3 regions of the Salinicoccus bachuensis genome follow, and region 2 is predicted to be linked to each of the others. Evidence: predicted binding sites of a transcription regulator. Region 2 holds the regulator's gene; each other region holds the start of a gene.

Region 1 (8,084 bases), 790 kb from region 2:
ATGTGTTGAACGCCATCGATGATGACAGTGTCGTCATATTGGACAGCCTCGCTCCCCAAAACTACCACGGTGAAGTGGATACGTATGGCAGACCCGGTCATATCCCGGGAAGCAGGAATGTATTCTTCGGGGCACTTTCCGACCCGGAGACCCAGGAACTGTATGACGATGCGAAGCTGAAGAAGATATTCGAGGAAACCGGCGCTCTTGATCCGGATAAGAAGGTGATCACATATTGTGGCAGTGCCATCGCAGCCACTTGGACAGGACTGGCACTGAACAAGCTCGGACAGGACAACGTTACGGTATATGATGGTTCACTGACCGAGTGGACCCAGGATGATTCGCTCCCGATGGAAACCGAATAAAATACATCCGGAGGTCCTTTGCGAGGGCTTCCGGGTGTATTTTTACCTCCAAATCCTGATATAATGGTATATATGAATCAGGAGGGATATCCATGGAAAACCAGATCATCATCCCCCACCTATGGTTTGATACGGAAGCAGCAGAAGCGGCAGAATTCTACACCTCCCTATTTCCACACTCGAAGATCATCGATCAGGTTACACTGCATGACACGCCGTCCGGTGATGCACAGCAGCTTTCTTTCGAACTTTATGGCTACAGGTTCATGGCGATCAATGCAGGCCCCTATTTCACATTCAACCCGTCCATCTCCTTCTTCATCAATTTCGATCCTTCAAAGGATGGAGCGGCTGAGCAGAACCTGGAGAAGACCTGGAACACTTTGATTGAGGATGGCACTGCACTCATGCCGCTCGATGAATACCCCTTCAGCAAAAAATATGGCTGGGTCGAGGACAAATATGGAATCTCGTGGCAGCTCATATTGACAGACCCGGATGGGGACGACCGGCCCGAAATCATTCCTGCTCTCATGTTCGTCGGCGATAATCTTGGAAAATGCGGGGAGGCCATCGAGTTCTACCTTTCCATATTCAATGATGCCCGCATGGGGGAACTCGCCAGATACCCTGAAAACCTGCCTCCTCACCTGCCCGGTTCGGTCATGTACTCCGATTTCGTAATCGAAGACCAGTGGTTCTCTGCGATGGACAGCGCCGGTCCGCACGAATTCAACTTCAATGAAGCGATCTCCCTCATGGTGCTTTGTGAAGACCAGCAGACGGTCGATGACTACTGGGAGAAATTATCTGCAGATCCTGAAGCGGAACAGTGCGGCTGGCTCAAGGACAAGTATGGCGTATCCTGGCAGATCATTCCGAAGGAAATGGATGAAATGATTTCTAATGGCACCCCGGAACAGGTACAGAAAGTCACCCAGGCTTTCCTGGAAATGAAGAAGATCGATCTTGAAACGCTGAAGCAGGCATACAAAGGATGACACATAAAAGGGGCCTGGCGAATTCTGTAATCCGCTAGGCTCCCTTCTGTTCATGTCAATCTTTTATGGAATGAGACGATGCGTTCGACTTCCCTGAATCCAAGATGTGCGTGCATTTCAATGCTTGCAGAGTTGTCGATCAGGCAGTCGCTGCCGAAGTCCGAGCATCCCCTTTTCTTCGACCAGGACTCGCATGCCTCGACAAGCTGCCGTGCATATCCCTTGAACCGATGGCCATCTGATACATAGATACCCTCCAGATACCCTACAGGTGAAGATTCTGCACCCGCAACATAGTCATGGCGCAGACTGCAGTGGGCAAAGCCCGCTGTTTCACTGTTCACCTGGACAATAAAGACGGCATTATCATCACTGGCAATGAACATGTCGAATTCGTTTTTGAGTTCAGTACGGTCACTCTCCGGCCACAATTTGAGTGCGAGATGGAGAAGTTCCTCCTTGTCACCCCTTTCTGCCTGTCTGATCATCTGTCTTCTGTGGCATCATCATATGCCTGTAGGGCTTTGCCGCCATATACACTGCCCGGGCCGCCGCCCATGACGATGGCCACCCCTGCAATTTCAGCAATCTCCTCGCGTGTAGCACCGAGTTTGATCAGCTTGTTCACGTGATTGCCGATGCATCCTTCACATTTGTCTGCGATGGCGAAGGACAGAGCGGCAAATTCCTTCGTCTTCTTATCCAGCGCACCGGACTTGTAGGCCGCATCCTGGAGGTCCTTGAAACTTTTCATCGTGTCTGGAATAGTTTTCTGCAGCCGTTTCGTGTTGCCCTGGGCAACGGTATTGATTTCATTGAAATGTGTCATATCCTATCACCTTTCCAACAATAAGTACTCTTCATATACTACTATAGCAATCCAGGAAATGTCTGCCTAAACATCCGACTGGAGATACTTTTCGTCCCACCTCTCCGGCAGCAGCTTCTCCAGCCGGACAGTCCGTCCATCCAGGCCGATTTCACAGCCATAGTTGTCCTCCCCGACCTGATTGATCAGTTCACGGCATCTGCCGCAGGGCGGAAGCACTGCCCCGTCCTCATGGACGGCTATGATCCTGGCAATGTCATACTCTCCCTCGGTAACCATGGCGGCTATCGCCGAATGCTCTGCACAGAAGCCGATGGAAGACGGCAGATCGAGCGCCACACCTGTGTAGATATTACCATCTACAGTCATAAGTGCCGCCGCGACATGTCCCATCCTGCCTTCCCTGCTCGTCGTCTGCGTGTTCAATTTCTGTTTCGCAATATCATAAAGATCATCCATATTCATAGCCCCACCCTCTTCATATAGTCGACTCACCCACATTATAGCAAAAAAGCATGGGCACCATCCGGTTCCCATGCTCGGAATTACATGAAGTTGGTGATATGGATGGAGACCAATGCCGTCATCCAAACTGCATGGACAATCTCCAGAATGCCGATCTGCTTCATTTTCCAGCCCCGTCCGTAGAGTGCAACCGCCCGGATCAGGCTCAGCAGGAATGCGATGGCGAGTATCCAGTGTGCGCTGAGCATGATGATGAATACAATCGAATGATAGGCATATGACGCAATCTTGTATTTCGGATTCTTCTTCTCCCGGATCATCGTCTTCACAAAAAGTGCCGTACTCGTAAAGAACAGGATGCTGATGATGAGGACGAAAAATACCGGCCACGACAGCGCATGCAGATTGAGGAAGGCGATGCCGCCCCCTGCGAGCGCAAAGATCGTGATGGCGGAAATGTCATTGAAGATGTTCCGTTCATTTTTGTTTGAGGCAAAGTATGCGTTCACTGCACCGAACGGGAGCATCATGAGGAAAAAGAAGAATATGCGGTAGTCCACCATCAACGGATAGATGAACAGGGCAGCCGACAGTGCAAAAAACAATGCCGCCGCCTTAAGGTAGCCATACTCCCTTTTCCGCTGTTTCTTGATGAAGAACAGTACATGGTCTGCCATGAAGAAAATCAGCAGCCAGCCTGCCATATAGAAAAGCTGCGCCGGATGGAACCCTCCGGCCACCATACCGATAATCAATGGCATGAACACCATTGCTCATGCTCCATGTTGATTCTGTTTTTTGAATTTCATCGTCTCACCTCTTGCCCCCATTATATTACGGGGCCATATTGCGGTGAGGATCAGAAAATAACATTTTTGTGAATAAATAAACATGATAAAAGGCCACTTCGATGAAGTGGCCAGGTTTTATATATTTTTTATGCTTTCAACCAACTCAGGTAATCCTTCTTCAAAAAGATGGGAGTCACTTTCTATAATTCTTTGTTCATCAGGTTTAATCAACTTATGGTAGCAGTCGAAATGTTTCTTCGGTACAATTCCATCCTTTTCACTATGGAATAGGGCGATATGTCTGATGTGCCCCAAGTTTTCCTCAAACCCTTGCTCAAGATGAAAGTCCGCCTTTTGCCAGTCTTCCTCAAGGCCCCATATCGGAGCCGCAACGATGAACAGTGCCTTGATATCAGTTTCCACTTCCTCTTCCGAAAGATATTTAAGAAGCGTGGATCCTCCCATGGAATGCCCAACTAATATGACCTCGTCCATACTATCAAGATGAAGGTCCAGAACCTCTTTCCACTCTGCATATTTTGGATTATTTGGCAGCGGCATGTCGGGCGTAAAGATCTCGTGTGTACTGCCCAACTGCTCTTTCATATAATGGATCAGGCCGGTGCTTCCCTCATATCTACCTTGTGGTCCTGCACTGTGTATGAACACAATTTTGTATTTCATGGGTTTACATCCTCTCCTGTCCGCCGCTACAGCAAGTCATGAAACCGGGTTTAATAGTAGAATCTGTTCCTCCAGTCCTCCTCTTCTGCCTCCACTTCCAATGCAAATAAATGAAACATGATGACCAGGAGGAATGCACTGACGAAGAGAACGATCATACCCTCCAGATGGACATCGAAAAATGCCTGTATGAGTATGGGCAGTGGGATGAGAAGTGTAATGAACATGCTTCTTTCCCTATATTTTTGTGAAAGATACTGAGTCTCTCCACAATATGGACATGCCATGCCCGGCGCGGATGTTGTATATCGCTTGAGTGTTGCCCTTACGTTCCAATTGTCTCCACAGCTTTTACAACGTGTCAAAATACCTCTCCTTATTATTCAGATGCATGGATTCTCATCTTCTGTATAAGCTTCCATTTAATGCTCTGTCATGAGGTGTTTCATCAGTTTTTAATGTTCATCTCAACCTTGAGGGGTATTATGCCACAGGATACTTCAAAATACAAATCCACCTGTTTGTAAATATCAGATGGATTTGCTGACTAGCGTATTCTGTCTGTAAACCTTTTGAAAATGAGATAGCCCGCTCCAAAAGCGATGACTGCTGCAACGACGAGGGGGAGTGTGTAAACACTGCCTTGAACAACAATCTGGTCGGAATGCTGGGCGGCGGCTTCCCAGCCATCTTCTGTCCCTGAGGGCAGGACGGTAGCCATCACCATATTCGCTATAATCATCGTGAGATAGAATATCACTGAGAAACTAATCACTGCAACAGTATAATGCTTCATGGAATCCACCCTCTCTACTTGTCCAGATTCAGTGCTTTAAGCTGTTCGGCGAGTGCATTGTTAATCGGTGCCTCGTCCTCCTGCTCTTTCATATACTTGCGGACGGTACGCTTGTCGACCTTGCCGCGGCCTTCCTTCTTCCGTCTCGCTTCGAAGGCGGACAGTTTTTCCCTGTGGCCGCATTTGCATGTGAAGATCTGGCCTTCGCCTTCGCCGCTCAGCGTCATCTTCTTCTTGCATTTCGGGCAGCGGGCGTTGGTGATGCGGGCGACGTTCTTGCGGTGGCCGCATTCCCTATCCTGGCAGACGAGCATCTTGCCCTTCTTGCCGTTAACTTCGAGCAATGGCTTGCCGCAGTCGGGGCAGGACTTGCCGGATATGTTATCGTGCTTGAACTTCTTGTCGCTCTCTTTGATTTCCTGCGTAATCGCCTGCGTATGGAACTTCATTTCCTTGATGAAGTCCTCCTTCTTCAGCTGACCCTTGGCGATACCCTCGAGCTTCTGTTCCCAAATCGCTGTGGTCGCAGGCGACCTGAGCGCATCAGGCACGAGGTCCAGCAGCTGCCTGCCTTTTGAAGTGATCTTGATGGACTGTCCATTCTTTTCTATCAGGAATGAATTGAACAGCTTGTCGATGATATCCGCCCGTGTAGCGACAGTACCGAGCCCACCGGTCGAGTCGAGAATCGATTTCAACTTTTTGTCCTGGACTTCCATGTACTTTGCCGGGTTCTCCATGGCGGACAGCAGCGTCGCTTCCGTGAAGCGTGCGGGTGCCTTCGTCTGGCCGGAAGTCTGGGTCACTCGGTGCACCTGGAGTGCTTCGCCCTTTTCGAGCTTCGGAAGCTGCTGATCTTTGACGTCATCCGTCTCCTCTTCATCAAAGTTATTGGAATAGGCCGCTTTCCAGCCTTCCTTCAGAATGGTCCTGCCTTTGGCGATGAACGTCTCGCCGGCGGCTGTCGCCTTCACCGTCACCTGTTCAAATTCATGCGGCGGCAGGAGGACAGCGAGGAACCTTTTGACGATCAGGTCATAGAGCCTGCGCTCCCGCTCGTTGAAATCGGATGGATGGACATGGTTCTCCGTCGGGATGATTGCATGATGGTCGCTGACCTTGCTGTCGTCGACGAAGGACTTGTTTGCCTGTATCTTCCCTCTCAGGATGCGTGTCGCTATGGCACGGTATTCCCCGATGCCACATGCCTTCAGCCGCTCCGGCAAGGTCGGCACGATATCTTTTGACAGGTACCTTGAATCCGTCCTCGGATAGGTGACGACCTTATGGCGCTCGTAGAGCCCCTGGAGCACATTCAGCGTCTCTTTCGCCGAGAATCCGAGCTGCTTGTTGGCATCCCTCTGAAGTTCAGTCAGGTCATACAGGCCCGGAGCGAATGTCTTCTTCGGCTTGCTTTCCACCGAATCGACCGTCAGCGGGCTGCCGTCCACTTTGTTTGTGAGAGCATCGACCCGTTCCTTGTCGAAGCCTCGGCTGTTGCCTTTCTGATCCTGCCATGTCATCTTCAATTTGTCTGTATTCGCTTCAATGCCGTAGTATGTCTTCGGCTTGAAATTCCGTATCTCCTCTTCCCTGCTCTCGATCATCGCAAGGGTCGGCGTCTGCACGCGCCCACAGTTGAGCTGTGCATTGAACTTGGTCGTCAATGCACGGGAGGCGTTCAATCCGATATACCAATCCGCTTCCGACCGGGCGACTGCCGCCTCGTAGAGGTTCTCATAGTTCTTCCCGGGCTTGAGGTTCTCAAAGCCCTCCCTGATTGCTTTATCCGTTACAGATGAAATCCACAGGCGTTCGATAGGCTTGTTCACTTTCGCCTTCTTGATGATCCAGCGCGCAACAAGCTCCCCTTCCCTTCCAGCATCCGTTGCGATGATGATCCTGTCTACATCCTTGCGGACCAGTTGGGATTTGACCGCATTGAACTGGCCGCCGGCCTTCTTGATTACCGTCAACCTGAGCGGATCCGGCAGCATGGGCAGATCCTCCAGGTTCCATGTCTTATATTTATTGTCATAGCTTTCAGGGTCGGCGAGCGTCACAAGATGCCCGAGTGCCCATGTCACTATGTATTTATCGCCTTCAATGAATCCGTTCCCTTTCCTGTGGCAATTCAATACTTTCGCAATATCCCTGGCCACAGAAGGTTTTTCGGCGAGTACTACACTTTTAGCCAATTTACTTCATCCTTTCAAAATCACAGAACTATAATTCCCCATTATACAGAAAAAGCCAGGGAATATTCATCCCCGGCAGAAAATTAGTTTTTGATCAGTTTTTTCATTTCAGCATCGTCTTCCATGACCTTCCGTGTGAAGGGGCATTTCGGGTCGATCTTCCTGTCCTCCTGACCGGCAAACTCGACCATCGTTTCGACCAGCCGGGTGCCGACGCCCTCACCACTCAGGCTGTCATCCACCCTTGTACTTTCCACTACATAGTCACCGTCATCGTCCACACTGAATATGATTTCAGCTTCGGGGTTGACTTCATCCTCCCCGACAAAGAACATATTTTCACCTTTTTTAATGTCCATCAGTCTTCCTCCCATCTGTTCTTGCTCTCTATATCTTTAATAGACGTTTTCAGTCTTTTGAAACATCCGGACCGCTGCGGAGGTGATGAAAGCCATGGTGGTGCGTTCTGTGTTAAACTGTTTTAAAATAGAATTCAGCTCTGGAGGTATCCAATGAACACATCACTGATCATTGCCTACATCATCGTCTTCGTATTATCCGCTATTCCGTTGTTCGAAGCCTTCGTCGTCGTGCCGGTCGGGATTCTCGGCGGAATGAATTTCACCATGACCCTCATCATCGGCATTCTCGGCAACCTTGTCACGCTGCTTCTGATCATTGTCCTGATGGATCGCATCAAGAGATGGTACCTTGCGCGACAGGAAAGGAAAGGCAATACTAAGGATCGTAAATCGCAGCGTGCCGAAGCCATCTGGAAAAAATACGGACTGCCGGGCCTCGCCTTCATCGGTCCCTTCTTCGTCGGCAGCCACTTCACGGCACTGATGGCGGTCATACTGGGCGGCAGCCAGAAGGCCACATTCTGGTGGGTGACGTTGAGTGTCATCGCCTGGACGCTCGGCCTCTCCATACTTGTACTGTTCGGAGTGGA
Region 2 (8,084 bases):
GTACATGATGACCGGCAGCACCACCACAAGACCGATTATGACGATCACAAGCAGATAGATCTTAAGCGGATCAGTAACCTGGAACGCATGCATCTGTATGGATTCCGCCCATGGCGCATTCTGCATCCGGTATATCAGGGGCTTGGACAGGAAAAATCCTACGATCAGTGCCCCGACAAAGAAATACATGACAATCAGCAGACGCTTTCTCAATTCTTCCAAGTGCTCGGTAAATTCTTTTTTTTCCGAGTCTTCCATCTTACTTTTCACCTCTTTAAAAAAAGGCGGCTTTCGCCACCTCCAAATCTTTATACTTTAGTTTCTTCAGCTTTTTCGACTTCAACTGCTTCAATCTTCTTCGGCTGTTTTTTCTTCTCGTACTCTTCTTCTTCCTCATCATCGTCTGTAGCGAGACCTTTTGTTGCGTCTTTAAATTCCTTTAAAGTGGAGCCCATTGCGCGTCCAAATTGAGGAAGCTTCTTGGGTCCGAATATAATCAATGCTACAACAGCGATTACTATCATACTTGTTGGTCCTACTGCCATAAGCGTCACCGGCATTAACATTTCGAGCATAATACCCCTCCTAGATATGTTTCATATAAAAGAATAGCGCCTGCAATTCAACACTCAAATCTATATTGTGTACATAGATTCCATCAGTTACGTCCAATCTGATTGGTGTGAAGTTCAGTATACCTTTGATGCCCGCATCTACAAGCCGTTCAGCCATGTCCTGGCTGACCTCTGCCGGCAAGGTAAGTATCGCAACGTCTATGTTATGTCTACTGACCATATCCTCAAGTTCATCTGGATGATATACTAATGTATCATTGATGGATGTGCCAACAATTTCATCATTGCTGTCAAAGGCAGCAACTATGTTCATTCTATCATTTATGTTGCTGAATTTGTAGTTTAATAATGCACTGCCCAGATTACCTGCACCAATGATTGCTACGTTCCTTACTTCGTTCCCCTGGATGTGTTCCATGAAGAAGTTCAGAAGGCTTTTGACGTTGTATCCATAACCTTTTCTACCGAGTTCACCAAAATAGGAGAAGTCTCGCCTTATAGTGGCAGAATCAATATCCAATGCCTCACTGATTTCTCTGGATGAGACTCTATCCACACTGGATTTTTCAGCGTTCTTAAAAAATCTATAGTATAAAGGGAGACGTTTCATAGTTGCATTTGGGATTTTCTTTTTACTGTTCAAATGTCCCACACCTCGTTTATTACACTCTGTTGGTACATTATAGCATATCTCAATTTTCATAGTGTAGTCAATGTCATTTAATTTCATCGTTTTTTTAATTTATTTATTGTAGACTTGAAGAAAGTGAGGTAATCAATATGATAGTAATGCAATTGGGAAATGTAAAGAAATCATTCGGTACAGATATGATTTTTGAAAATATAAATCTGGAAATAAAAAAAGGGGAAACCGTCGGCATTGTTGGGAAAAATGGTGCCGGAAAGACGACACTCATGAAGATAATGGCGGGGGAACTCGGGCTTGATGAAGGTCAGGTCACTACGCCGAAAGGCATCTCCATAGGCTACCTGACCCAGCAGATGACACTGGAATCCTCCCAGACCGTCCGGGATGAAATGATGCGTCCATTCTCCCACCTGCTCGATCTCCAGGAGGAGATGCAGAAAGTGACGACCTGGCTGGCAGAACATGATTATGACGACCCTGCCTATAGCGATCAGATGGACCGGTACGACACGCTGCAGAATTCATTCGAGTCCCAGGGGGGATACACGATCGATGCCCAGATCAAGACGGTCACAACCGGGCTGAGTTTCACAATCGATGACCTCGACCGCAATGTCGATGAATTCTCTGGCGGACAGAAAACACGTCTTGCCCTCGGCCAGATGCTCCTGTCGAAACCCGACCTGCTCCTTCTTGACGAACCGACCAACCACCTGGACATGGACACCGTGGCATGGCTCGAACAGTATTTGAACAGTTTTACAGGTGCCATCGCAATCATCAGCCACGACCGGTACTTCCTGGATCGGACGGTCGACAAAATCTTTGAAGTGGAAATGTACAGGGGTACCCTCTACCACTCCAACTATACGAAATACGTCCAGGAAAAAGAGAAGAACTACAGTCTTCGGATGAAAGCTTACGAGCATCAGCAGAAGGAGATCAAACAGCTTGAAACGTTTGTCGAGAAGAATATAGCACGGGCCTCGACAAGCAACATGGCAAAAAGCCGCCGCAAGAAGCTTGAGCAGATGGACCGGATGGATACACCGCAGATCGACAGAAAAAGTGCGCGCTTCTCTTTCGATATAAAAAGGGAAAGTGGAAACGACGTCCTCCGGATCAATAACCTCGACATCGGCTATGAGGAGACGCTGAACAGCGGCATCACCCTGAATGTAGACAAAGGAGACCGCCTGGCGGTCATCGGGCCGAATGGTATAGGAAAATCCACCCTCGTCAAAACCATTGCGAAGGAATTGCCACGGCATGCCGGAGAAATCATCTATGGTACGAACGTCTCCATCGGCTACTACGATCAGAAACAGGCCGAATTCACTTCCAGCAGGAATGTCCTTGAAGAACTGTGGCATGAGTATCCGAACATGAATGAAAGCGATGTCCGCAAAGTGCTCGGCCGCTTCCTGTTCACCCAGGATGAAGTGATGAAGAGTGTCAATGATCTGAGCGGTGGGGAGAAGGCCCGCATCCAGCTTGCGAAACTAATGTTGGAAAAGAATAACCTTCTCATTCTCGATGAGCCGACCAACCACCTGGATATCGACAGCAAGGAAGTCCTGGAAGAGGCACTTCAGAATTTCCCAGGGACCATCCTGTTCGTCTCCCACGACCGCTACTTCATTGATCGCATCGCCACCAAAATTGTGGAAATGGACCTGCAGCATCTCAAGACCTACAACGGCGACTACAGCTACTACCGCCATAAGAAGGAAGAACAGGCATCCCTCGATATCAAAGTGGAGAAGCAGGATAACAAAAACCAGAATGGCACTGATTATGAACAGCAGAAGCAGAAAAGGAATGAGATGCAGAAGCTGAAACGCAGTACGAGCAGGATGGAAGAACGCATCCAGGCACTCGAGGAAGAAATCGCAGCGACCGAGGCGACACTCGCCGACCCCGAAGTATATGAAGATTACGAAAAAGCCTCGGAATTCAATCAGCAGTTGAATGCGCAGAAGGAACAGCTCGATGCACTGATGATGGAATGGGCGATATTGGAAGAAAAACTGGAAGAGATATAAACGGATGACGAACGCACGTTCCATTTAGAAGGACTATGTACTATATGGAGTTAGCCACATTTTTATTCACAGCAGAAAGTGCAGAGCAGTGCATAATTCAGCCCATAATCCACAGCCAGGATAACTTATACACAAAGTTATGCACAATTATATCCCCAGTACCTGCGCCGTTTGGAGCGCTATTTCCATTTCTATCAACAGGTTATCCACAGGCTGTTTAAAACAGACGTTCCGTATTGACAAATATAGATTATTTAAAAGAGCCATGTCCCTCATTTTGAGGGATATGGCTCTTTATATGCTGTATTCTTCTATATCTATGAAATTCCTTCCATTCAAGTCCAGGCTGCCAAAGGCGTTTCTGATATAGAGATGGTAGGCTGCAGCACCAATCATGGCTGCATTATCGGTACAGTACTTCAGCTGGGGGATGCTGAGCTTAATGTCCTGCTCCTCACAGAGTGTTTCAAATCGGGCTCTCAGTCCGCTGTTTGCGGCCACTCCCCCTGCAATGATCAGGTTATCCACACCATAATTCTCCACAGCCAGCATCGTCTTTTTTGTCAGCACGTCAACGACACTCTCCTGGAAGCTCCTTGCCACATCCGCCTTGTCTACCGCAAGGCCCTTTTGTCTATGATTGTGCAGTGTATTGATCACTGAAGACTTCAGTCCGCTGAAGCTGAAATCATAGCTTCCCGGTTCAAGATATGGTCTTGGGAAATTGAATGTGTCTTCCCCTTCCCTGCTCAGACGGTCGATATGCGGACCGCCGGGGTACGGGAGGCCGATGACCCTGGCCACCTTGTCATACGCCTCCCCCACTGCATCATCCCTTGTCTCTCCGATGACTTCAAAGGACATATGATCCTTCATATAGATGAGTTCCGTATGTCCACCGGATACGATGAGGGATATGAGTGGGAATTCAAGCTTCTCCTCCAGCTGGTTTGCATAGATATGGCCCGCAATATGATGGACGGGGATCAGTGGCAGATCATGTGCGAAGCTGAATGCCTTGGCGGCATTGATGCCGACCAGCAATGCACCGATCAGGCCCGGCCCTTCCGTCACTGCCACAGCTGAAAGATCTGCTGGAAGGAGGCCTGCTTCTTCCAGTGCTTCCTCGATCACCACCGTAATGGTTTCAACATGGTGCCTTGAAGCCACTTCCGGTACGACACCGCCAAAGCGCTTATGGCTTTCTATCTGGCTTACAACGATATTGGAAAGTATTTCATCGCCGTTTCTGACGATACTGCATGCTGTCTCATCGCAGCTCGTCTCAATGCTCATTATAATCACTTCTTCATTCATTCAGCGTCACCCACATGACATGTGCATCCTTTCCCGGACCGTAATAGTCCTTGCGTATTCCTCCATAGAGGAAACCTTCCTTTTCATACAGCTTCATGGCTCTATGATTATCTATGCTCACTTCCAGTGAAAGTATATCTGCAGATTGGCCTGCATATTGCTTCGCATGCTGGAGAAGCTGACGACCATAGCCATTGCCCTGTTCTTCCTTTGCCACGGCGATGGTCGTAATCTGACTCTGGTCGATGACGAGCCAGACTCCGCAGTAGCCTACTATTTTATCCTCTTTTTCAATAACAAAGTAGTAGGCGAACTGATTCGCTGTCAGTTCCCTCAGAAATGATTCGATGTTCCATGATGTATTCGGAAATGAGGCTGATTCAATTTCATATACAGCTTCCAGGTCATCGATTTCCATTTTTCTTATGACTGTGTGCGCTCCATCCAATTTTTCTCAGCCTCCGATATTTTTAGATATTCAGGTACCATCTGATGGACATCCTCATGCCGTATTATTGACTCGAACTTCTCTACGGCGCTGATGCGGGGGATAGCATGGGTGAATATATCGAGATTTCCACTGAATTTTTCCTGGGCATCTGACAGTACGATGCCTCCCTCATATTTTTCCAAATGCTCAAGGACTGTATCGAGTGCCATATATCCTGCATCCATGACTTCTTCGAATGATTTGCCGTCCAGACGGTAGACGGCTGTGTAGACATTGCCCCTTCTGCCATCGAACATCGGTGCCATGACGCCCTCCCTGCCTGTGGAGGCTGCAATGACAGCCAAAGATGAAACAGAATAAAGGTCTATACTCAATGCATGAGCCAGTGTTTTGGCCACAGTGACACCAATCCGTACACCTGTGTAGGAACCCGGCCCCCGCGCCACAATGATCCGGTCGATATCTCCACGCTTGTATCCTGTCATTTCAAAAAGTTCATTGATATATACCATCAATGTAGCGGAATGGGTCTTCTTCACAGTGGTATTTATTTCTGCCAGGCAATATCCATCCTTATTGATGGCGATGGATAAAGGCCTGTTGGAAGTATCAATCAGAAGGGAAATCATTTTCAAGTGCCTCCAGTATTGTAGTGTATGCGGTACCCTTTGCAGAAAATTTGAAGCGCCGTTTTTCTTCGCCCAGTGTTTCTATATGAATGGACAAGTGCTCATCTGGCAGAAATTCTTCTATATATATTGGCCATTCCACAATCGATATATCATCTTCATTAAAATATTCATCGAACCCAAGATCTTCATCACTTTCTTCAAGACGGTAGCAGTCCATATGATGAACAGTACATTTCCCATCATAGCTTTTGATGATGTTGAAGGTGGGAGAACTCATTCTGCGTTTGACACCAAGAGCCCGGCCCAGAAATTGGGTGAATGTCGTCTTCCCGGCACCAAGGTCTCCAGAAAGCAGAATGACAGTACCCGGCCCTATATTCTTTTCCAAAGTACTTGCTAGTTTTTCAGTCTCGGACAGGCCGGTGACTTCAATACAGTATTCCATGATTCAACCATCCTCACTAGATTTATACTCCCATTATACAAAAAAAGAGACCTGTAAAGGTCTCAATGCGGCTCATCGCATCCATAATTTAATTATGTAATATATACTGCCCGGCGGCGTCCTACTCTCACGGGACGTCAGTCCAACTACCATCGGCGCTGGAGAGCTTAACTGCTGTGTTCGGCATGGGAACAGGTGGGGCCTCTCCGCCAGTGCCACCGGACAATATTCAGGTTGAATGATATACATTCAAAACCGGATAGAAACAATGCGCTGCGCAGAAAACCAACACGGTTTTCATTAATTGAATAAGTCATCGATCGATTAGTATTCGTCCGCTGAATGTGTCGCCACACTTACACGCCGAACCTATCCACCTCATCATCTCTGAGGGATCTAATGGGGAAATCTCATCTCGAGGGGGGCTTCATGCTTAGATGCTTTCAGCACTTATCCCGGCCATACATAGCTACCCAGCGATGCCGTTGGCACGACAACTGGTCCACCAGTGGTATGTCCATCCCGGTCCTCTCGTACTAAGGACAGCGCCTCTCAAATTTCCAACGCCCACGACGGATAGGGACCGAACTGTCTCACGACGTTCTGAACCCAGCTCGCGTACCGCTTTAATGGGCGAACAGCCCAACCCTTGGGACCGACTACAGCCCCAGGATGCGATGAGCCGACATCGAGGTGCCAAACCTCCCCGTCGATGTGAACTCTTGGGGGAGATAAGCCTGTTATCCCCGGGGTAGCTTTTATCCGTTGAGCGATGGCCCTTCCATGCGGAACCACCGGATCACTAAGTCCGTCTTTCGACCCTGCTCGACCTGTATGTCTCGCAGTCAAGCTCCCTTATACCTTTACACTCTATGAATGATTTCCAACCATTCTGAGGGAACCTTTGAGCGCCTCCGTTACTCTTTGGGAGGCGACCGCCCCAGTCAAACTGTCCACCTGACACTGTCTCCCGCCCGGATCACGGGCGCGGGTTAGAATCTCAACATCACCAGGGTGGTATCCCACCAGTGCCTCCATGTAGACTGGCGTCCACACTTCATCGGCTCCCACCTATCCTGTACAGGTGAGGTCAAGATTCAATATCAGGCTACAGTAAAGCTCCACGGGGTCTTTCCGTCCTGTCGCGGGTAACCTGCATCTTCACAGGTACTATGATTTCACCGAGCCTCTCGTTGAGACAGTGCCCAAATCGTTACGCCTTTCGTGCGGGTCAGAACTTACCTGACAAGGAATTTCGCTACCTTAGGACCGTTATAGTTACGGCCGCCGTTTACTGGGGCTTCGATTCGCACCTTCGCTTACGCTGAGCGCTCCTCTTAACCTTCCAGCACCGGGCAGGCGTCAGCCCCTATACGTCACCTTTCGGTTTGGCAGAGACCTGTGTTTTTGATAAACAGTCGCTTGGGCCTATTCACTGCGGCTCATGTCTCCATGAGCACCCCTTCTCCCGAAGTTACGGGGTCATTTTGCCGAGTTCCTTAACGAGAGTTCGCTCGCTCACCTTAGAATTCTCTTCCCAACTACCTGTGTCGGTTTGCGGTACGGGCAGTGATATATTCGCCAGCAGCTTTTCTTGGCAGTGTGAATCCACAGCTTCGCCTACTAGATTTCGGCTCCCCGTCACACCTCGTCGTTGGCACAGGGCGGATTTGCCTACCCTGCCGACTCGATGCTTGGACGTGCTCTTCCTTCCGCACGCTCTGCTTCTCCTCCTGCGTCACCACTTCACTCAAACACATATCACCGGTACAGGAATTTCTGCCTGTTGTCCATCGCCTACGCGTTTCCGCCTCGGCTTAGGTCCCGACTAACCCAGAGCGGACGAGCCTTCCTCTGGAAACCTTAGTCATTCGGTGGACGGGATTCCCACCCGTCTTTCGCTACTCACACCGGCATTCTCACTTCCAATCGCTCCACATGTCCTCACGGTCATGCTTCCCTGCCATTGG
Region 3 (8,084 bases), 910 kb from region 2:
GAAAGAGCGCGGGCAGATGCTCGCCAAGCTCAAAGTGCTGTATGAAATGTTCGGTCTGAAGATGCCGGACAATGAGCTGAGCGACTATCTTCCATTGATGCTCGAGTTCCTCTATGCCGCAGACTGGCGTGGGGACGACCGGGCGAAAGAGAGCATGGCACTGCTCATCATGGTACTTGAAGATGGCACCTACCACATCATCCAGGCACTTGAGAAGAATAAGAGCCCATATTTCAACCTGATCAAAGGGCTGCGGGAAACATTCAAGGCGTGTGTGGAAGTGTCGGAGAAAGAGGGCGTGGAAAATGATTGACCAATTTCTATGGGTGATCTTCCCATACCTGTGTGTAGCGGTTTTTGTGGTCGGCCACATCTGGCGATATAGAATTGACCAATTTGGATGGACCGCCAAATCAAGCGAGTTCATCGAGAAGAAGCAACTGATGATCGGGAGCATCCTGTTCCACTTTTCCGTCATCCCTGTCTTCTTCGGCCATCTGGTCGGCCTGCTGATTCCTGCACGCTGGCTGGAAGCCATCGGTGTGACCGAGCACCTGTATCATATCGGAGCTGTCTATGTTGGAGGGTTCTTCGGCATCGTGATGCTCCTCGGCATGATCATCCTCACTTTCCGCCGCATCACCAAGAGGTCGGTACGGAGGCTGAGTTCAGCATCTGATATCATGGTCAACTTCCTCCTGCTGTTCATCACATTCATCGGTGTGTATGCCACGCTCGTAACAAACGCGGTCGTCACCGATTTCGACTACCGTGCCTCAATTTCAGTATGGCTGCGGGGGCTGCTGATCTTTTCACCAGATGCGAATCTGATGACAGATGTGCCATTGACCTTTAAAATACATGTAATAACTGGATTCCTGATTTTTGCATTATGGCCTGCGACACGTCTCGTTCATGCATGGAGCCTGCCTTTCAACTATGTGGGCAGAAGCTATGTCGTCTACCGTAAGAACAGATAGCAGAGGGGATCTCCTTGGATGGGGGAATAGTATGATGGTAGAGAAAATTGAATCTGTCCTGATGGACATGAAGGAAATGTTCGGTTTCGATATAGTGGCACTGACGGATGTCAAAAACAGACGCGGCCAATATATGGTCAAATGGAAATACAACATCGGCAGCACGAACACCCGGTGGAAGAAAATAGCGCTTCCCAGCGGCAAAGGGGTGCCGGGTGCTGTGATGAAGACCGGCAAATCCATGATTATAGAAGATATTGCAGATACGGAAATAGCGACCAGCCTTTTCCGCTATCCCATACTCAGGATGGAGCAGCTGAAAAGCTTTGTGGCTATGCCCATATGGAACGACGACGAAGAGGTTATAGGCATTCTGCTGATGGGTAACAGAAGGGAAAGGGCGTTTACAGAAACGGAGTATGAAAAGATCAAGCATCATGTTGAAACGACCCTCAGACAACAAATACTGAAAGAGCTGATGGTTAATGAATAATTCCAGTCTGGTCACTTTGCTCGAGGCAATGTTCCACCAGTCAAAAGAAATGATACTGTTCGTCAATAACGATGGTGAAATCGTATATATGAATGCCCATGCAGCGGCCACCCTGGACGACACCAATTATGACAAGAGCCAGTTCCAGCATATCTGCACGCATTGCCAGGGCATGTATGCAAGCGGGGGACGTGTGGAGTGCAACAATTGTTATCTGCATGTCGACGAAAAGGTGTCCTTCCAGGTCTATATGCGGACGAGGGAAGGGGATGTCGTGCCTTTCATCGCCAACTTCCAGCGCATCGATCCGGAAAACGACATCAGTGTATTCACCCTGAACCCATTGGCTGAGCAGCTGAAAACGCAGGAGATCGAGCACCAGAAAAGGCTGACGCAGCGCATCATCCATGCGCAGGAAGGGGAACGGAAGCGGATATCGAGAGACCTTCATGATGGCGTCACCCAGGAGCTGCTCAATGTGCTTCTGGAGATGAGGCTGTTCAAGTATATCGAGGACCGTGGTGAGCTCAACGAGAAGATGATGAAGTCGGAGGAATCCCTGAGCCGGCTGCTGGACTATGTCAGGAACATTTCGGTGGAGCTGCGCCCGGCGAGCCTCGATGATCTCGGGATAGAAGCGGCCCTCAAGACACATTTCAAATGGATTGAAAAGCAGTACGGCATCACTGTGAACTGCGAACTCGACATCAGGCAGAAACGCTTCAATCCGGAAGTGGAGACGGTCCTTTACCGCATCATCCAGGAAGCGATATTCAACGCTGCCAAATACGCCGAGGTGGATATGGTCGATGTCAGGCTCGAGGAAGTCGACAGCGGCATGGACCATCACATCAGTTTCGAAATAGAAGACTCCGGTCTGGGCTTCCGTACTGGGGATACACCGGTCGGTACGGGCCTCGGCCTCTTCGGCATGTCGGAGCGGGCCAGCAGTGTTGGCGGTACTGTCAGTGTGGACAGCGCACCCGGCAAAGGTACCAGGGTGTTCGGTTCCATTCCAGTTTAGGAGGAGATAGCATGAAAATTGTCATTGCTGATGACCATGCAGTTGTCCGTACAGGCTTCAGCATGCTGATCAACTATCAGCCGGATATGGAAGTGGTCGGCACAGCAGCTGACGGCAGGCAGGCTTTTGACAAGGTGAAAGAACTCGGGCCGGATGTGCTCCTGATGGATCTCAGCATGCCTCCAGGAGAATCCGGCCTTTTTGCTGCCAGTCGCATCCACGATGCATTTCCTGATTTAAAGATACTCATTTTGACGATGTATGATGATGAGGAATACATTACGCATACTTTCAAGAGTGGGGCAAAAGGATATATTCTGAAGAACTCACCGGATGAGGAGCTGATCAGGGCGATCAGGGCGGTGCATGACGGGGACAGGTACATCGATCCGGTGCTCATGGACGAGAATATGGAAAAGCTCCTCAACGATGAAGAAGTCCCTGGAAAATTGGGTGAACCCTTCAGCGTCCTCACCAAGCGGGAGCTTGAGATTCTGCCGCTTGTCGCCAAAGGGTATGGCAACAAGGATATTGCCGAAATGCTGTTTGTTTCCGTGAAGACGGTGGAGGCGCACAAGGCGAGGATCATGGAGAAACTCGGCCTGTCCACACGTCCTGAACTTGTAGAATACGCCATGAAGAAAAAACTGATAGATTTCTGAATGTAGGTGAATGTAATGGTAGAGCAGGAACAGTTTCAATTTAAAGTGAAAGCATTGCGTGTATTGGAGAACGAACACAGGTATTTGAAGTATCTGATGAATGACTGGTTCCAACTGGTGCTCAAGTTTGAACACGATGATGTCAAAAGCCGTCTGGAAGGCCTGATGGTCATAAAGGACTTGAGGGAGAAGCTCACTGCATTCGAAAAACCCCTGAAACGCCACCAGGCGAAGGAGGAGCAGTACTTCTTTCCGATGCTCGGCGCCTATATCGGCCTGGAACAGGGGCCGATCCTTTCAATAGAAGAGGAGCATCAGGAAATCGATGCCTATATCCAGCACTTCTTCCATCATTCCATGCATGACATGAATGAGATGTCGCTCGAGAGCATGAACGAAATGGTCAAGGATGTCATGGAAGCATACGAGGTGCTGATGGTACATATGGTAAAAGAGGAGTCTGTCCTGTTTACAATGGCCGACAAAGTGCTTAAAGCAGTCGACGAGGAAGTGCTTCTGGAGCAGGTCAACACACTGATTACTGAATGATGGGGGGCTGCACCTCAAATATAGGGTTTTCCCTTCTTACAGAGATTGCCATCCAGATTATATAATACATTTGTAAAATAAATCACAATCTAAAGTAAGTGAGGTTGGTCCGTATGAATGAAAACATGGGCAAAAGACAGCTGGTCCTCCAGACATTCAGCCTGCTGGCTGGATTCATGGTATGGACACTGCTGGCTCCACTATTCCCGGAAATTGTAGAGGATATACCGGAAGCTGCCGAACAGCAGGCGCTTATCGTTGCACTGCCGGTGATACTGGGGTCCATATTGCGTATACCTTTCGGCATATTTGCCAATAAGATAGGAGCACGCATCGTATTCCTGTTCAGTTTCATATTCCTGCTGATTCCCGTATTCTATCTGAGCGTTGCATCCACACCGATGGATCTGATGATAGCAGCCGTATTCCTCGGCATCGGTGGTGCGACATTCAGCATCGGCGTGACAAGTCTTCCCAAATACTATCCGAAAGAGAAGCATGGCTTCGTCAACGGTGTATACGGCATGGGCAACATCGGTACTGCGGTGACGAGCTTCGGTGCACCCGCACTGGCCCTCGCCTTCGGTGGCTGGCAGGCGGCAGTGCAGACATATCTCGTCGTACTGGCACTCTTCGCCATCCTGCAGTTCATATTTGGAGACAAGCAGGAGAAGAAGGTCAATCTGCCACTCGGGAAACAGTTCAATGAAGTCATCAGGGACTATAAGTTCTACTTCTTCAACCTGTGGTACTTCATCACATTTGGCGCATTTGTGGCCTTTGGTCTCTTCCTGCCGGGATTCCTTACAGACGAGGCACTGTTTGGACTGACAACGCTCGACGCCGGCGTCAGGACGGCGGTATTCATCGTCATAGCCACACTGCTCAGGCCTGTCGGTGGACTGATCGGGGACAAGTTCAATGCACTGCATGCCCTGATCATCACATTCATCGGGCTGACCCTATCCGGTCTGCTGCTGGCATTTACGTATAACTTCATCTTCCTGTTTACAGCCGGCTGTCTGCTGGCTGCGGTATGCGCAGGAATCGGGAACGGACTCGTATTCAAATTCGTTCCGACATACTTCTCGAAACAGGCGGGCATCAGCAATGGCTTTGTGGCCATGATGGGCGGGCTGGGCGGCTTCTTCCCGCCGATCGTCATCGATCAGACGCACAGCATGACGGGAAGCTACGCCCTGGGGTTCATACTCCTGTCCGTCTTCTGTGTCATCGCCCTGTTTACAATGTTCTACATGAATAGTACTCTTAAGAAAAATGAACTGGTATGAGAGTGATAATATGGAACGCTATTCCAGACAGATACTTTATAACAGAATAGGATTGGAAGGACAGCGCCTCATCGCGTCCCGGACGGTACTCATCGTCGGGACGGGGGCGCTTGGTTCTCTTTCAAGCGAATTGCTGGCGCGTGCAGGGATAGGAAAACTCATACTGATCGATCGGGATTATGTGGAACATTCCAATCTGCAGCGCCAGACGCTGTACACAGAAAGTGATGCGGATGAAAAGAAGCCGAAAGTGATCGCGGCCAGGGAACGGCTGCTGGAAATACGGCCGAATCTTGAAATCGATGCCCACATCGCACATTGCGACGGGCCGCTTCTCGAGAGCCTCGCCGAAGAGGCGGACCTGCTTTTGGACGGCACCGACAATTTCGATACGCGCCTTCTGATCAATGATGTGGCCTACAAGTACGGCAAGCCATGGGTGTATGCCGCATGTGTGGAAGCATCCTACAGCAGCTGCGGTTTTGTACCTGGCGCAACACCGTGCTACCGCTGTCTCGTTCCGGTCCTGCCGACCACCACATTGACATGTGACACAGCGGGCATCATTGCACCGGCTGTCCAGATGGCTGTGGCCGAGCAGGTCACCACTGCCCTGAAGATACTGACCGGGCAGTACGAAGCACCCTATTACATGCGCATCGGAAACGTGTGGGATATGGAGCATATGAAATACCGCATCGACGGCATGAAAGAGGCGCATTGTGATACGTGCGGGGAAGCCCCCGCCTATCCGGCCCTCGACATGAAGGCCGACGTGGCGATGCGCCTGTGCGGGAGGGATACGGTCCAGGTGATGGATGACCGCATTACGGAAGCGGCGGTGGACCATGCGTTGGACCACCTTGGTACGGATGTGAACCGCACGCCGTACTTCAGGGAATTCCATTATGATGGCTACCGTTTCGTATGCTTCAAGAACGGACGGCTGCTGATTCATGGACTGGATGAAATGAACAAGGCGAAAACACTCGTCAATCAACTGTTTGGCTAGGAGGATACTTATGAGCATCGTCGGCAGAATTGATCGGGATATTACGGTGGGCGTCATCACAATCAGTGATACGCGGACGAAGGATACTGACAAGGGCGGACGCCAGGTCATGCATCATCTGGAGCAGCTGAACACTGTCCTCGGGGAGTCGGATTACAGGATTGTAAAGGATGATGCGGGGGAAATCACCGAGGCCATCCAGCATATGGTGGACCGCGGGCTGGATGCGATCATTACGACCGGGGGCACGGGCATCGCCCGCCGGGATGTCACGATCGAGGCGCTGCGTCCGCTGTTCGACAAGGAAATTGAAGGATTTGGTGAAATCTTCAGGATGCTGAGTTTCACCGAAGATATCGGCTCGCGCAGCATCCTCTCCCGGGCCGTCGCCGGGACTGTGGACCGGACGGTCATCTTTGCACTGCCCGGCTCGACGGGAGCGGTGAAACTGGGGATGGAGCGGCTGATCGTGCCTGAACTGAACCATTTTGTACATGAACTCAACAAATAAAGCGTGCCCCCGGGGGCACGCTTTATTTGTCTATATGATAGTTTCCGGACTTTCCTCCGGTTTTTGACAGGAGTGCCGTCTCATGTATGACCATGCCCTTGTCGATGGCTTTGCACATATCATAGACGGTGAGGGCGGCAGCGCTGGCGGCAGTCAGTGCCTCCATCTCCACGCCTGTACGCCCGGTCGTCCTGACCGTCGCCTCGATATGGAGGAAATGCCCCTCCTCAAGGTCCCAATGGAATGATATGTCGATACCGGACAGGGGCAGCGGGTGGCACATCGGAATGATCTGATGTGTATTTTTGGCCGCCATGATGCCGGCAACCTGTGCGACGGACAGGACATCGCCCTTTTTGACCGTGCCGTCGGCAATCGCCTGATGGATTTCTTCAGTCACGCCGAGGATGCTTCTGGCAACGGCTGTACGGGTCGTCACTTCCTTATCCGATACATCGACCATGCGGGCTCTGCCCTCCTGGTTGAAATGAGTGAATTCCGACATTTGAATCTTCCTTTCTAGTACAATGAGTATAACAGAATCCACAAGATGAAAGTAGTGATGAAATGAATCTGAATCGTACACCCATCCCCGTGACGGAAGCGGTGGATAGAGTGGTCGACCGCATAAGACCTCTGTCGGTGGAAACGGTATCCCATACAGAAAGCTATGGCCGTATTCTTGGTGAAGATCTGAAGGCGACCATGGATGTGCCGCTGTTCGACAAGTCCGCGATGGACGGTTTTGCCATCCGCGCTGAAGATAGTGCGGGGGCGTCCGGGGAAAACAGGATCGAATTTGATGTTGTCGCCGAGGTGCCGGCCGGATCCACAAGCGACTATGAATTGAAGCAGAATGAAGCATTCCGCATCATGACGGGTGCTCCGGTGCCTGAGAGTGCGGATGCCGTGGTCATGTTTGAACAGACGCGGCAGGCGGGAAATACATTTACTGTAAGGAAAGCATTCGAGGCTGGAGAAAACATCGCAATCAGGGGCGAGGAATGCAAAGAGGGCGAGGTCATCGTGCCGCGGGGCACCTTCATCAATCCGGGTGCCGTAGCGACGCTTGCGACATTCGGCTACAAGCATGTGAAGGTATACCGGCAGCCGGTCGTCGGGATACTTGCGACCGGCAGCGAGCTGGTCGATATCGACGCCCCGCTTGAGCCCGGGAAGATACGGAATTCCAACGGACCAATGATCCTGAGCCAGCTGAAACGGATGAATATGGAGGGGCGGATGTATGCCCTCGAGGCGGATGACTTCGAAGCCCTCCTTGCAAGGGTGAAGGAGATGCTTGGGGAAGTGGATGCGATCATCACCACCGGCGGTGTATCGGTCGGAGACTATGACCACCTTCCAAAGCTCTACGAGGCACTGGGGGCTGTGGAGCTGTTCAATAAGGTCGGCATGCGGCCCGGCAGCGTCACCACGATAAGCATGCTTGAAGGCACGCCGCTCTTTGGTCTGAGCGGGAATCCGTCCGCCTGCTACACCGGGTTCGAACTGTTTGCAAGACCGGCCCTCCTGAAGATGATGGGGCACGACCGTATCCATG

What was found. The regulator Rex, encoded in region 2, represses fermentation and respiration genes when NADH is low (regulators of the CRP and FNR family bind a similar motif). The targets are predictions, from matches to a motif close to TTGTGAAATATTTCACAA.
Region 1: the regulator Rex is predicted to act here: its motif matches at 3,539-3,556, upstream of RQP18_RS06375 (YwiC-like family protein).
Region 3: the regulator Rex is predicted to act here: its motif matches at 3,779-3,796, upstream of RQP18_RS01895 (nitrate/nitrite transporter).

What each region holds. Positions count from the first base shown of each region.
Region 1 is NZ_CP138333.2:1,277,182-1,285,265, reverse strand. It holds gene RQP18_RS06400 (sulfurtransferase) at 1-368, shown strand, start outside; gene RQP18_RS06395 (VOC family protein) at 461-1,369, shown strand; gene aac(6') (aminoglycoside 6'-N-acetyltransferase) at 1,420-1,857, opposite strand; gene RQP18_RS06385 (carboxymuconolactone decarboxylase family protein) at 1,854-2,198, opposite strand; gene RQP18_RS06380 (cytidine deaminase family protein) at 2,265-2,663, opposite strand; gene RQP18_RS06375 (YwiC-like family protein) at 2,744-3,433, opposite strand; gene RQP18_RS06370 (alpha/beta fold hydrolase) at 3,590-4,138, opposite strand; gene RQP18_RS06365 (TIGR04104 family putative zinc finger protein) at 4,189-4,503, opposite strand; gene RQP18_RS06360 (hypothetical protein) at 4,686-4,934, opposite strand; gene RQP18_RS06355 (DNA topoisomerase III) at 4,949-7,132, opposite strand; gene RQP18_RS06350 (GNAT family N-acetyltransferase) at 7,216-7,491, opposite strand; gene RQP18_RS06345 (small multi-drug export protein) at 7,645-8,084, shown strand, end outside.
Region 2 is NZ_CP138333.2:2,067,695-2,075,778, forward strand. It holds gene tatC (twin-arginine translocase subunit TatC) at 1-258, opposite strand, end outside; gene RQP18_RS10550 (twin-arginine translocase TatA/TatE family subunit) at 309-545, opposite strand; gene RQP18_RS10555 (redox-sensing transcriptional repressor Rex) at 586-1,218, opposite strand; gene RQP18_RS10560 (ABC-F family ATP-binding cassette domain-containing protein) at 1,356-3,269, shown strand; gene tsaD (tRNA (adenosine(37)-N6)-threonylcarbamoyltransferase complex transferase subunit TsaD) at 3,564-4,586, opposite strand; gene rimI (ribosomal protein S18-alanine N-acetyltransferase) at 4,579-5,004, opposite strand; gene tsaB (tRNA (adenosine(37)-N6)-threonylcarbamoyltransferase complex dimerization subunit type 1 TsaB) at 5,010-5,666, opposite strand; gene tsaE (tRNA (adenosine(37)-N6)-threonylcarbamoyltransferase complex ATPase subunit type 1 TsaE) at 5,647-6,114, opposite strand; rRNA gene rrf (5S ribosomal RNA) at 6,223-6,337, opposite strand; rRNA gene RQP18_RS10590 (23S ribosomal RNA) at 6,419-8,084, opposite strand, start outside.
Region 3 is NZ_CP138333.2:358,360-366,443, forward strand. It holds gene narJ (nitrate reductase molybdenum cofactor assembly chaperone) at 1-313, shown strand, start outside; gene narI (respiratory nitrate reductase subunit gamma) at 306-980, shown strand; gene RQP18_RS01875 (GAF domain-containing protein) at 1,012-1,473, shown strand; gene RQP18_RS01880 (sensor histidine kinase) at 1,466-2,497, shown strand; gene RQP18_RS01885 (response regulator transcription factor) at 2,509-3,159, shown strand; gene RQP18_RS01890 (hemerythrin domain-containing protein) at 3,175-3,708, shown strand; gene RQP18_RS01895 (nitrate/nitrite transporter) at 3,822-5,000, shown strand; gene RQP18_RS01900 (ThiF family adenylyltransferase) at 4,987-6,012, shown strand; gene RQP18_RS01905 (MogA/MoaB family molybdenum cofactor biosynthesis protein) at 6,023-6,523, shown strand; gene moaC (cyclic pyranopterin monophosphate synthase MoaC) at 6,546-7,028, opposite strand; gene glp (gephyrin-like molybdotransferase Glp) at 7,091-8,084, shown strand, end outside.